Regions from separate parts of the Oceanobacillus sp. FSL K6-3682 genome, predicted to be linked through region 2. Evidence: a T-box and tRNA genes for the amino acid it is inferred to sense, from the RefSeq annotation. Region 2 holds a T-box; the other holds one or more tRNA genes.
What was found. A T-box is a leader RNA that pairs with one kind of tRNA and senses whether it is charged. The one in region 2 lies ahead of metG (methionine--tRNA ligase), so its partner is inferred to be a tRNA-Met.
Positions count from the first base shown of each region.

Region 1: it encodes a tRNA-Met, which carries the amino acid that the T-box ahead of metG (methionine--tRNA ligase) is inferred to sense. The anticodon was not compared.

Region 1 covers NZ_CP150263.1:1,124,536-1,131,742, reverse strand. The annotation lists gene thiL (thiamine-phosphate kinase) at 1-608, opposite strand, end outside; gene MHH51_RS05850 (ISL3 family transposase) at 923-2,128, opposite strand; tRNA gene MHH51_RS05845 (tRNA-Asp) at 2,364-2,440, opposite strand; tRNA gene MHH51_RS05840 (tRNA-Met) at 2,500-2,576, opposite strand; gene yidC (membrane protein insertase YidC) at 3,261-4,043, opposite strand; gene MHH51_RS05830 (hypothetical protein) at 3,995-4,363, opposite strand; gene MHH51_RS05825 (DUF1697 domain-containing protein) at 4,560-5,117, shown strand; rRNA gene rrf (5S ribosomal RNA) at 5,268-5,383, opposite strand; rRNA gene MHH51_RS05815 (23S ribosomal RNA) at 5,444-7,207, opposite strand, start outside.
Region 2 covers NZ_CP150263.1:785,526-792,732, forward strand. The annotation lists gene MHH51_RS04040 (AI-2E family transporter) at 1-829, shown strand, start outside; gene MHH51_RS04045 (MIP/aquaporin family protein) at 1,186-1,995, shown strand; gene glpK (glycerol kinase GlpK) at 2,308-3,810, shown strand; T-box leader at 3,907-4,174, shown strand; gene metG (methionine--tRNA ligase) at 4,431-6,077, shown strand; gene MHH51_RS04060 (GntR family transcriptional regulator) at 6,833-7,204, shown strand.

The DNA.
Region 1 (7,207 bases), 340 kb from region 2:
CGTTCTATTTCCCGTAATCCTAATGCAAATGCTGCTTTTGGCTCCGGTAATCGATGGCGTCTTATATAATAGTCTTTGTCTTTACATTCCTGCTGATGCAGCAATATCTCAAGTCCAGCTCTTGAATCTCCTAATGTTCCTGTCGCAAAGATAATATCTCCCGGCTTGGCATGGCTTCGATACCTTGCTCTTTCTTTTGACACATAGCCCATTGCTGTAATCGAAATCATTAAACGATCACTCGACACCGTGTCTCCGCCAATTAAGTCCATTTGATATATTGACGCAAGTTCTTGCATTCCTTTATAAATTTCCTCTAATGCCCTCTGACTCCACTTTTTTGGAATACACATAGAAACCAAATAAAAGGCCGGTTCAGCCCCCATTGCGGCTAGATCACTAATATTTGCAGCCAATACGCGATATCCGATATGAAAAGGCTCCATCGTATCTAAAGAAAAATGAATATCTTCCACAAAAGTATCTACTGTTGTGACAATGTCTGAAGTACTGCGAAAAACGGCGGCATCATCTCCAATTCCTTTGATCAATGTCGGCTGATTATATGCTTTTGGTTTAATAGCATTAATAAATGAAAATTCATCCACGATATCACCAATTCCTTTATTTCTGGTTGGAAAAGTATAAGAAAGATTACAGGTTAAAGAATGTTCGGCTTCATTCCTTATGAACTGGATTCTGCAATTCCCCGCTCATTTACGGAAATGCTGGATCAGCCATATTTTTATGTTATTAGGAGACCTTAATACAATCTTTTTTAATCTATTACTTATCATAGCAAATCAAAGGCAAAAAATAAAAATTTATGTCATAAAAATAGCTACAAATTATTGCTGCAGAACGTTTTACTTATTTAGGTTCTATGTCAAATGTGGTGGTGGAATATCATTCCTCCACCTCTTTATTTATAAGCTTGCTTTAAGACAAGCTTTACCTCTTGTTGCCATAGAATTTTCTTTCTCATTCGATCAAACTGTTTAATCCCATAAGATAATCTTTTTAATACTTTAATCGTATTATTAACGCCTTCTATGTAGCCATTATTAAAGGGATACATAAAAGAATGCAGAATTTCTTGTTGCCATCTTTTAAATGTACGTGCGACACGATGAAATCCCTCTAACGCGGATGCATTCAACTTCTCCAGGCACGCTTCTAATCCAGCAGTTGCGTTGTGCGCATCACTTTCCTTAAACCACGTATCCAATTCATGCTTTAAACCATAAGCTTCCTTTAAGCGGGGATCTATCCTTAATAATTGCTCGACTTTCTTCTTCTGATCATCTGAACAGGTTGTCCATGATTTCCACAGAAGTTTTTTGGAACGTTTCATTCGAATTCGATCTTTCTTGGGCAGCTCCTTTTGAACTTCACGGCGGACCTCATCTAGAGCCCAATAGGCCTGACGCATAAAGTGAAAACGGTCAGCGATAATCAGAGGATTTCCCAGTGCTTTTCGAATTGCTTGTTTAAACGCTTGAGATAAATCCATTACTACCATTTCTACTTTACCTGTATCACAGGACTTTAAGTACGCTTCAATGGTTTCCACTTTTCGATTTGGCAAGATATCGATAATTCTTCGGTTCTCCACATCGACCACATTCAATTGAAACCTCTCTCCATCCGCGTCACCTTTAAACTCATCGATCGCAATGACTCGCGGCAACACTTTGCTGGTAGTTAACTCCTTCTGATCAAACCACCGTAAGACACGATTCACTGTTACTCCGGTTACTAGCGCCGCTGTACGAAAGGAACTCACCGCTGCATGCATCATCGCTGTCGTTTGCACACTCGCCATACAACGTTGATACCGATGAATCATTTGTAGACGCTCATAAAATGTGTGATGACACGACGTGCAAATATAACGTCGTTTTCGCAGGGAAAGATGAACTTCCTTGGTTGTAAACGCTGGTCCTTGAATGCTTTGCCAACGATAGCCATGTATCCGCTTGGTTCTTTTACGGCAAAAAGGACATTTCTGCATACGCTGTTTCGTGAATAATTCTGCAATAAAATAACTTTCTTCTTCTCTGATATCCCACACATCTACATGCGTATCTTTAATTCCTAACAACTCTGTGATAAAATGATGATGCACTCTTTTCCTCTCCCATTCCTTTTGTCTCGACAACTCAAGGTTACCAGAGAGAGGAAATAGAGTGTATTTTTTTGTCTCCGTTCCATCTGGCGATGGAACGGAGGGCACCACCACATTCAGTATAGAGCCCTTATTTACAAGCTGATTAGTATACCAGCCCATTTATGGCATTAAAAAAACACATGTTTCTTAGCGGAAACCATGTGTTGCAGTTTACTATTATTTTAAAAAATCATGGCGGTCCGGACGGGACTCGAACCCGCGACCTCCTGCGTGACAGGCAGGCATTCTAACCAACTGAACTACCGGACCTAAAGTATGTAAAGTATCAAAGCTTATCCAGTACTTCGATGGTGAATCTGGATCTTATTTGGTTGCGGGGGTAGGATTTGAACCTACGACCTTTGGGTTATGAGCCCAACGAGCTACCGAACTGCTCCACCCCGCGATATGAATAATTAGTATTTTTTTCAATTCCTTATTTAAGGACAAGATTTATTATATCTCCTTTTAAGGAATAATGCAATACCTTTTTAAAATTTTTTTATTTTATTTGCTTATCATGAGTTTATCCAGAATGTGGAGTGATTATAACTATTTTGAATGATATTAAATAATTACTTGATAGAAGATACCGATATATGTTTTCTTTAAAGCAGCTATTATCATTCAAAATATCATCTGATATAATTTGTTAATATGTGCCATTTAATCTATATCATCTATAATTTCAAAAAGCACCAAATAAAAATAAGGAGAATATTGAATTGACCTTTATAACTGCTTTTATCCTCATCCTATTAATTATTGTAAAGTTATTTGAGGATATAACAATTACCCAAATTCTGAACATCTCCTCATAGAACCAAGAAAAAATTCTTTTCCGGCCAGTGAATGGAACGAGCATTCGTTTACTACAAAGCAAAAGGTTGAAACCTTTGAGGCAGTAATATCAGGCAAATAAATTGCTTGTCTGATGATATTATTTATAAAAAAACGCTTATTTTGTCAAGTCTAATAGACAAAATAAGCGTTTTTTACAGACTGTTATTGAGAATAATAGACCTTATCAATCTGACTCCAGTATGAAAAAGGAATCTATATTTTTATATTCATTTATCATTCTTTCATATTAAATCACATATTTTTTTATAATCAGCGTCTGTACAATCATAAACATTCCTCCGACAGCCCAATACAAAGGCAAAGCTGCAGGTGCATTTAAGGAAACTACTCCAATCATAATTGGGGATATAAAGCTCATAACTGCCATTTGCTTTCGCTGAGCTTCATCCAGACCAATAAGACTTACTCTTGCTTGAAGATAGTAAATAAGTACAGCAAAAACAACAAACAAAATATCTGTTTCTCCTAAGCTAAACCAAAGAAATGAATGTTCAGCTATTTCCGGGGTTCGCATAATAGCATAATAGAATCCCAGGAGAATAGGCATCTGAATAATCAGCGGCAAACAACCTACAGCCATCTTTACAGGATTAAAATCGTGCTTTTTATAAACCACACTTAACTCTCTCTGCATACTTAACTGATCTTCTGTACTGCTCTTCCCTTTGTATTTTTTTTGAATCTGATCCATCTCAGGCTTCATAACAGCCATTTTCTTTTGCGAGTCTTTACTATTCTTTGACTGACGAATAAAGAACGGCATTAACACAAATCGGATAATAACTGTAATCAATACAATAGCAATCCCATAGTTACCCTGAAACAAAGAAGCAATCTTTTTTATCAACAGAGAAAAGGAATACACAAAATAATGATCAAAGAACCCCGTTGATGAGCTGTCAATAGGTGCGTTATTACCTCCGCACCCCGCAAGTACAAAGACAAGCAATAGTACTAAAATTAAAAACCTGTGTTTTTTAAAGGCTGTGAGTAAGCCATGTTTTTCCATAATTGTCCTCCTCTTATTTTAAACTCATTTTTAAAATAAGAGGATAAATTGTCTATTTTATCATCTTTTTGGTCTATTCTTTTAAATGTTATGATAAGCCAAATCATAAAGGGTTCATTAATAATTAACGTCTTCCCCATTTGATTCATATTAATTTTAATATTTTGGTGCCTGCCCCCAAAAGAATATTCATAGACAACAGGGGTATTATGATGCAGATTAACAAAATACATAATTCCCATTGTCATCAAAACAACACCAAAGTACATATAAAAGATGGAAGAATCTATAAAAGTATTATTAAACAACTCTAAAAACATAGTTACTCACCTCCTTTACTAATTTAAAAGTTAACGTTTAAGTTAATTATATCAAAAAAATAAAGGATTTCCTATCTGCAGCTACTTTGAGAAAAAAAGCAAATTATTATTATTTTGCTTTTGTATTACTTTAGGTCATAGAGTAAAATAATATAAAAATATCTGACTACACTCACGCTAAAGGAGCTGGCGAAATATGACAGTATATATTGCATTGTTACGGGGTATTAATGTAGGTGGAAAAAATATGATTAAGATGGCGAAATTACGAGAATCCCTTACAGCAATAGGTTTAGAAAACGTTCAAACGTATATACAGAGTGGAAATATTTTATTTCAATCAGATAAGCAGGAAAAGAAACTTAGAGAGGAAATAAAGCATAAAATTATGGAAGATTACAGACTCTCTATTCCAGTCATTCTGAGAACCGCAGAGGAATGGGAACAATTAACGACAGCTTGTCCCTTCTCCGCTGAAGAAATCAAAATAGCTGAAGCAGATTCTGTAGGAGAGAGTCTCTACGTGGCCTTTTTCCCAAGCAATCTGTCTATAGTTAATTTAGAAAGCTTACAAAGATTCCAAAACGAAAAAGAAAAATATCATATTCAAAACAAAGAAATCTATCTTCTGTTTTATGACAGCGTCCGTAACTCTAAACTGGCAAATCAGCTTCAAAAATTAGATATTCAATCTACAACTCGTAATTGGAAAACAGTCAATAAGTTGGCAGCAATGGCCAAAACAATGAAATAAAAAGAATGAGATGAAAAAATATTTAAACATTTCTTAGCGGAGCAAGTAAGCCCATCCTCAAAGCACACTGGGCTTATTTTTCAGCCGCATTAATACTTACTTATTCAAAAAAAGAGCTAAGCATTAGTATGCTTAACTCTTTTTCATTGTGCCTGGCGGCGTCCTACTCTTGCAGGGGGAAGCCCCCAACTACCATTGGCGCTGAAGAACTTAACTTCTGTGTTCGGCATGGAAACAGGTGTGACCTCTTCGCTATCGCTACCAGACTTATTTATTTAGGATTTGCACCCTGAAAACTAAATAAGAGTAATGTGACATCAAAAAACTTAGATAAGTCCTCAATCGATTAGTATCCGTCAGCTGCACGTGTCGCCACGCTTCCACCTCGGACCTATCAACCTCATCGTCTCTGAGGGATTTTACTCACTTGAAGTGATGGGAAGTTTCATCTTGAGGGGGGCTTCATGCTTAGATGCTTTCAGCACTTATCCTTTCCACACGTAGCTACCCAGCTATGCTCCTGGCGGAACAACTGGTACACCAGCGGTGTGTCCATCCCGGTCCTCTCGTACTAAGGACAGCTCCTCTCAAACTTCCAACGCCCACGACGGATAGGGACCGAACTGTCTCACGACGTTCTGAACCCAGCTCGCGTACCGCTTTAATGGGCGAACAGCCCAACCCTTGGGACCGACTACAGCCCCAGGATGCGATGAGCCGACATCGAGGTGCCAAACCTCCCCGTCGATGTGAACTCTTGGGGGAGATAAGCCTGTTATCCCCGGGGTAGCTTTTATCCGTTGAGCGATGGCCCTTCCATGCGGAACCACCGGATCACTAAGCCCGACTTTCGTCCCTGCTCGACTTGTAGGTCTCGCAGTCAAGCTCCCTTCTGCCTTTACACTCTACGAATGATTTCCAACCATTCTGAGGGAACCTTTGGGCGCCTCCGTTACCTTTTAGGAGGCGACCGCCCCAGTCAAACTGCCCGCCTGACACTGTCTCCGAACCGGATTACGGTCCTGGGTTAGAATGGTCATACAGTTAGGGTGGTATCCCACGGGTGCCTCCACGTAAGCTGGCGCTCACGCTTCAAAGGCTCCCACCTATCCTGTACAAACTGCACAAACATTCCATATCAGGCTACAGTAAAGCTCCACGGGGTCTTTCCGTCCTGTCGCGGGTAATGCGCATCTTCACGCATAGTATAATTTCACCGGGTCTCTCGTTGAGACAGTGCCCAAGTCGTTGCACCTTTCGTGCGGGTCGGAACTTACCCGACAAGGAATTTCGCTACCTTAGGACCGTTATAGTTACGGCCGCCGTTTACTGGGGCTTCGGTTCAAAGCTTCGCTCCGAAGAGCTAACTCTTCCCCTTAACCTTCCAGCACCGGGCAGGTGTCAGCCCCTATACTTCGCCTTTCGGCTTCGCAGAGACCTGTGTTTTTGCTAAACAGTCGCTTGGGCCTATTCACTGCGGCTCACTCACAAGTGAGCACCCCTTCTCCCGAAGTTACGGGGTCATTTTGCCGAGTTCCTTAACGAGAGTTCTCCCGCTCACCTTAGGATTCTCTCCTCGCCTACCTGTGTCGGTTTGCGGTACGGGCACCTATGATCTAACTAGAGGCTTTTCTTGGCAGTGTGAAATCAGGAACTTCGGTACTATATTTCCCTCCCCATCACAGCTCAGAAATATGTCAGACGGATTTGCCTATCTGACTTCCTCGCATGCTTGGACGCACATCCATCAGTGCGCACTCCTTATCCTCCTGCGTCCCCCCATTGTTCAAACAATCATGAGGTGGTACAGGAATATCAACCTGTTGTCCATCGCCTACGCCTGTCGGCCTCGGCTTAGGTCCCGACTAACCCTGAGAGGACGAGCCTTCCTCAGGAAACCTTAGGCATTCGGTGAAAGAGATTCTCACTCTTTTTTCGCTACTCATACCGGCATTCTCACTTCAAAGCGCTCCACCAGTCCTCACGGTCTGACTTCTCTGCACTTTGAACGCTCTCCTACCATTGTTCGTAAGAACAATCCGCAGCTTCGGTGATACGTTTAGCCCCGGTACATTTTCGGCGCAGCGTCA
Region 2 (7,207 bases):
CATAACCAGTCTGCCGCCGTTTATTTCAGATATTGAGAAAATGGTAAATGATTTTATCGGCGGGAATTTCATTAATCAGTTTCAATTAGTAGAATATATTGACCTGCAGGGATTTGCTACGCAATTATCTGATCGTTCGCTTGATATAGTGAATAGTGCCTTTTCCAATATTGGCAATGTTATTGGAGCAGTGACAGAGATTGTTCTGGCAATTATAACGCTGCCTTTTATCTTATTCTATTTATTGAAGGATGGAGAAAAGCTGCCAGGATACTTCATTAAATTTCTGCCAGTAACTATGAGGAAGCCAACCCTTGATATTTTGAAGGAAATGAATCATCAGATCAGCAGCTTTATTCGCGGGCAAATTATTGTTGCATTCTGTATAGGTGTGCTGATGTATATCGGCTTTACCATCATTGGGCTGGAATATGCTCCAGTATTAGCACTGATTGCTGCTTTTACAAATGTTGTTCCTTATCTTGGACCGGCGATTGCGATTACCCCTGCTCTAATCGTTGCAATTGTTACTTCTCCATTTATGGTTATCAAGCTGATTATTGTCTGGACAATTGTACAGCTAATTGAAGGAAAGTTTATTTCTCCACAGATTATGGGAAGAAACCTTCGCGTGCATCCAATTACGATTATCTTTATTATCCTGACATCCGGAAATTTATTTGGAGTTGTCGGTATCTTATTAGCAGTCCCGGGTTACGCTCTATTGAAAGTATTTGTGACACACGCCTTCGAGTTCTTTAAAATTCGCAGTAATTTATATGAAGATGATTTGGAAGAAGAAAATGGCAATACTGGTCAAAAAAAGTAATTTACAAAAGTTGAATGACTTGCTGGAAATTGTATTTGTAAATAGCTGGATAGTGAGAATATAAAAAGTTCCAAACCTCCCTTTTGGCAGGAGATTTGGAACTTTTTTATTCAAAGGCATAAGTTTCAAATTATAAAAAATGCTTGCATAGCTGTAAAATTGAAATTATTGACAGCGTTTTAATTCTGGTGTAAGGTGTTAAAAGACAAGTTAAGGATTGTGTAGGAGATGAAGTTCACACAGTAGGCCGCCTTCTCAGCAAGGAGAATGCGGTTACATCTGTGTGAGCTTTTTTCCTATTTCCCGATCTTGTAAAGTTCAAGTAGAACTATCTATTTAGCAAAGGGGAGATAAACATGTCTGAATTTATGGCAGAGTTAATCGGGACAATGATTCTGATTATATTAGGGGCAGGCGTTGTCGCTGGTGTAGAGTTAAAAAAATCAAAAGCAGCTGGCGCCGGCTGGGTACTGGTTACACTAGGCTGGGGGTTAGGTGTAACGATGGGGGTCTATGCAGTAGGTAATATATCTGATGCTCATCTAAATCCTGCCGTAACATTAGGCTTTGCAGCGATTGGAGAATTTCCTTGGGCAAAAGTGCCGGCATATATATCTGGTCAATTAATTGGCGCTATCATCGGCGCAATTATTGTTTACTTTCAGTATCTCCCGCATTGGAGAGAAACAAAGGATAAAGGAGCAAAACTGGGAGTATTTGCAACAGGTCCGGCTGTGAGGAGCTATCCGGCCAATTTAGTAAGTGAGATAATCGGAACTTTTGTATTGGTTATGGGCTTATTATTTATTGGTGCAAACGAATTCACAGAGGGGTTAAATCCAGCTATCGTTGGTTTATTAATTGTTGCGATTGGTATGTCCTTGGGTGGACCGACGGGCTATGCGATTAATCCGGCCCGGGATTTAGGCCCAAGAATTGCACATGCTATTTTACCAATTATAGGTAAGGGCGGTTCGGATTGGAGCTATGCGCCGATACCTGTTATTGGCACAATAATCGGCGGTGTATACGGTGCCTTTTTCTACCATGCATTTTTTGATGGAAGTATGGGTGCAGGATTTTGGATTATGACTATTGTGGTAGTTGCCATATTTGCAACAGCTTTTGTAAATGAACAAAAGCGGACGCAGCATTCTGTTTCATAAAATGAAACTTCAATCGGCGGGGGGCTTTCCTTCCCCCGCTGTCTAAAGGACAAAGGCTAAGTTTGCGACGTCGTGTTACATCCTGTAGGCCCGAACCAATCGGGCTGTTACTGGCTGTTTGATCTCCTAATTAGAATTTTCGAACTTCCTCTATTCTCGAAGCGGGAGTTTTATAGCCAGTTACACTGCGAAAGACAGGAATAGAAAAAAGAATTAAGGGAATGCAATATAAGAGGGCGTACTAAACGTGATAAGTAAATCTGAGCTTTTAAATCAGGTAACTTTCTAAATTTAAAAATGGAGGAATCAGGGATGGCAGAGAAATATATTCTTTCAATCGATCAAGGAACAACCAGTTCACGGGCGATTGTATTTGATAATAAAGGGGAAATTATTGATACAGCTCAAAAGGAATTTAAGCAATATTTTGAGAAACCGGGCTGGGTAGAGCATGATGCAAATGAAATTTGGACATCTGTGCTTGGCTGTATCGCAGAAGTGTTAAATAAAACTGGAATTGAAGCGAGTCAGATAGAGGGGATTGGAATTACCAATCAGCGCGAAACGGCAATTGTATGGGACAAGAATACTGGCAGACCAATTTATAAGGCAATTGTCTGGCAGTCCCGTCAAACAGAGCCTATTTGTAAGGAGTTAAGAGAACAAGGATACGAGGATACATTCCGTAGTAAAACAGGTCTCTTAATTGACCCGTATTTCTCAGGAACTAAGGTGAAATGGGTTCTGGATAATGTAGAGGGAGCAAGAGAGAAAGCAGAAGCTGGTGACCTGTTATTCGGTACAGTTGATTCATGGCTTATTTATAAGTTTTCAGGCGGGAAAACCCATATTACTGATTATTCTAATGCTGCCAGAACATTGATGTTTAATATTTACGACTTAGAATGGGATGAAGAGCTGTTAGACATTTTGGGCGTACCGAAGTCGATGCTTCCAGAGGTTCGTCCGTCTTCTGAAGAATATACAAAAACGGTATCTTACCATTTCTTTGGTGAGGAAGTTCCGATTGCAGGTATTGCAGGTGACCAGCAGGCTGCTTTATTTGGGCAGGCATGCTTTGAGCAGGGAATGGCGAAAAACACATATGGCACAGGCGGCTTCTTATTAATGAATACAGGAGAAAAACCTGTAGAATCCAAGAGCGGGTTATTAACTACAATCGCATGGGGAGTTGATGGAAAAGTAACCTATGCACTCGAAGGAAGTATTTTTGTAGCCGGTTCTGCTATTCAGTGGCTGCGCGACGGTTTAAGAATGATTGAATCCAGTCCGGAAAGTGAAGATTTTGCGACACGTGTAGATTCAACAGATGGTGTGTACGTAGTACCAGCTTTTGTCGGTTTAGGAACGCCATATTGGGATAGTGATGCACGAGGTTCTGTATTTGGACTGACAAGAGGAACTAAAAAAGAGCACTTTATCCGTGCGACATTAGAATCACTGGCATATCAGACCAGAGATGTAATCGAATCAATGGCAACAGACTCTGATATGGAATTAAAAACGCTTCGTGTTGATGGTGGAGCAGTGAAAAATGATTTCCTAATGCAGTTCCAAAGTGACATTATGGATGTAACCGTTGAACGTCCTGTGATTCAGGAGACAACAGCACTTGGATCTGCATACCTGGCCGGATTGGCTATCGGCTTCTGGGAGAGCCAGGAGGAAATAGCTAAGCAATGGAAGGTAGAGAAAACATTCGAGGACAAAATGGATAATGAAGAAAGTGAAAAATTATATAAAGGCTGGCAAAAAGCTGTTGAGGCAACTCGTGTGTTTAAGCTGGAAGAATAATATTGCTTTATCATGTATATGACTTGGTCAGGTTACTCAATTTTAAATAATAAGTTGATAATATTGTCCAATAAGAGTAAACTGAAACAAATAGTTAAACAGGCAATGAGAAGGAAAAGTAAATTGGGAAGCGCTAAAAGAGAGTCTCTGCTGGTGGAAATGAGGCAGCAAACCCCCAATTGAACAATGACCTTTGAGCTGCGCACTGAACTCCAAAACGGATAGTAGGCTGCGACGAGAGGCACTCGTTACAATAGCAACTGTATAATCTGCTGAAATTAACTCACCAGACGTACAGAAGGAGGCAGACTGTGTGAACAGTCTGTGAAAATTAGGTGGTAACACGGGAATACTCGTCCTAAGCTTTCTTTGACATAAGAAGCTTAGGGCGTTTTTTATTGCTTAAAGTGCGTGTTCAAAAAATCCGATAAATAGGACCAAGAAGTTCAAGGCGACAAATTTTTACGGACGGAGCGTATGCTTCATAATACGTGAGTATCGGAAAAATTGTCAACGCAGAAATTCGCCGTGTCATTTTTATTGGACTTTTTGAACATCCTCTTAATATCCTTATCTCATAACTGTATCTATTGAATTAATAAAAATGAGGAGTGTTGGAAATGGCTGTATTTATTGGCGGCGCATGGCCGTATGCAAATGGTTCCCTTCATTTAGGGCATATTGCCAGCTTATTGCCGGGGGATATTTTAGCAAGGTATTATCGTTTAAAGGGAGAAGAGGTTCTGTATGTTTCTGGTAGTGATTGTAATGGAACACCAATTTCTATCCGTGCATCACAGGAAGGGACGACAACTGAGATCATTGCTGAAAAATACCATCAGGAGTTTGTGGACATCTTTGAAAAACTAGGCTTCTCCTACGATTATTACACGAGAACAGATAGCACATTCCACCATCAGGCAGTACAGAAAATCTTTTTAGACCTGCTTGATAAAGGGTATTTAGAGGAGAAAACAACAGAACAGGCATATTGTGAAAAGGATAAGCGCTTTTTACCAGATCGTTTTGTAGAAGGACGATGTCCAGTCTGTGGAGAAAATGCACGGGGAGATCAGTGTGATCATTGCTCTGCTGTTCTTGATCCGCTCGAATTGAAGGACAAAAAATGTAAGCTTTGCGGTGAAGAACCGGCTATACGCGAGACAGTACATTACTACTTTTCTTTTGATGATTTTTCAAATGAGCTTACTTCCTTTGTCAATCAAGCGGAGGAGGAAGAGCGGTGGCGTGATAATGCCATTCAATTTTCAAAGCGTTATTTACGGGAAGGATTGAGAGAAAGAGCCATTTCAAGAGATCTGCCTAATGGGATTGATGTTCCTGTAGAAGGATTCGAAGGGAAGAAAATTTATGTATGGCTGGAGGCTGTTGCGGGTTATTTAACTGCGAGTCAGGCATGGGGAGAAGAGCATCAGCAAGATATAGATAAATGGTGGCAACCTGATAATTCCACAAAAGCTTACTATGTACATGGAAAGGATAATATTCCGTTTCATACCATTATCTGGCCAGCTCTATTATTGGCACTTGGGGAGAAACAGCTTCCTACCCATATTGTTTCCAATGAATATGTTACTTTGGAAAAAAGAAAGATTTCTACCAGCAATAACTGGGCTGTCTGGATAAAGGATGTGTTGGATACCTACCATCCAGATTCATTACGTTATTTTTTAACTATTAATGCTCCTGAAAACCGCGATGCTGATTTTTCCTGGCAGGAATTTATCCATAGTCATAACGGCGAATTATTAGGAGCGTATGGAAACTTTATCAATCGTACACTGAAGTTTATTGAGAAAAATAATGATTCGAATATTCCCCAGGCAGATCCAGAAGCAGAGATAGTGGATAAAATAAAAAGCCTTTATCCAGCTGTTGGAGAGCTTGTGGAAACAGGGAAATTGAAGCAGGCATTGAGCGAGGTATTTGATTTTATACGGGAAGCAAATAAGTATTTTGATGTGCAGGCACCCTGGAAGCAGGTGAAAGAAAATCCCGAGGAAGCTGATAAAACATTAGCAACCTGTGTATATATTATTGTAAATACGACGCAGCTGTTGTATCCATTTCTGCCTTATTCTACAAAAAAGGTTCAAGAAATGCTGTCGATCAAAGAGCTGGGCTGGGAAGAAATAAATCATCTTTCGCAGCAGGTGAACAAGGTTGTACCGCTTTTTGAAAGAATAGATAAAGGAAAGATTGAAGAGGAGAAACAGAAGCTGGTGCAGCAATCTGCTTTAAATTGAATGCCTCAACAACTGTTAAAAGATCTTGGAATTTATTCAAGGACTTTTTTCGATTTTATAATTTATGGTTGAAAAAAATACTTTATTTTGTATATACTGTTAATATGGTATATATACAATAATTTAAGTGAAGAGAATGCAAATGAAAGCATGGTTAATTCAGATTGGTTTTTTTTATAAGTCTCAATTTAATATTGATGATTGTTGATGGCACACCTTTAGTTACGGATTTTGAATTTGGTAAGTTTGGGAATGAAATGCTGCAGAAAGATATTTTTACAAGATGGTTTAATTTTTACGAAATACCATTTTTTAATGTGATTTTACTGTTTGCCACCATTCATATAATATTATTTCCTTTTTATCAAATTATCTTTAAAGTACGTGCCAGGAAATAAGTTTCTGATTGAGAATTTTTATAAGCAGATTGACTATGTAAGAGGAAAGAATATATATGAATGAATTTTGCTCCAGTCAATATTTCAGAATGGACAAAACGGGATGATGCATGATGAATGTCTGAAACAATTGAGAACGTTACTGGATACAAAATTTACGAAGTCTGTTCATTTTCTTAAATCTACTTTATTTGTCTTCTTAATTTTAATAGTCCTAATTTTTTATTACGCAGACGATAGTTACTCTTTTTTTACTTCTCGAATTGGATCAAATATTTTCATTATAGCTGGATGAGTTTATTCAATACTTCATACTGTGTATAATGTAGATATACAATCAGAAAAAGAGGTATGGACATGCAAATTATCATATCAAACAGCTCCAAAGAGCCAATTTATGAGCAGATCTTAAAACAAATTCAAACAGCAATTCTTTCAGGCGAGCTGACGGAAGGAGATGCACTGCCTTCCATCAGACAGCTGGCAAAGGATTTGAAAATAAGTGTGATCACAACAAAACGGGCCTATGAAGAATTGGAGAAAGCGGGATTTATCTATTCCATTGTCGGAAAAGGCTCGTTTATAGCGGAACAAAATTTAGATGTGATTCGGGAGAAGAAATTAAGAGTAATTGAAGAGCAGCTGAGCGCGGTTATTTCTAATAGTAAAGAAATCGGTCTGCCTTATGAAGAACTGCAGGAATTATTAAAGCTGTTGTACGAGGAGTGATGG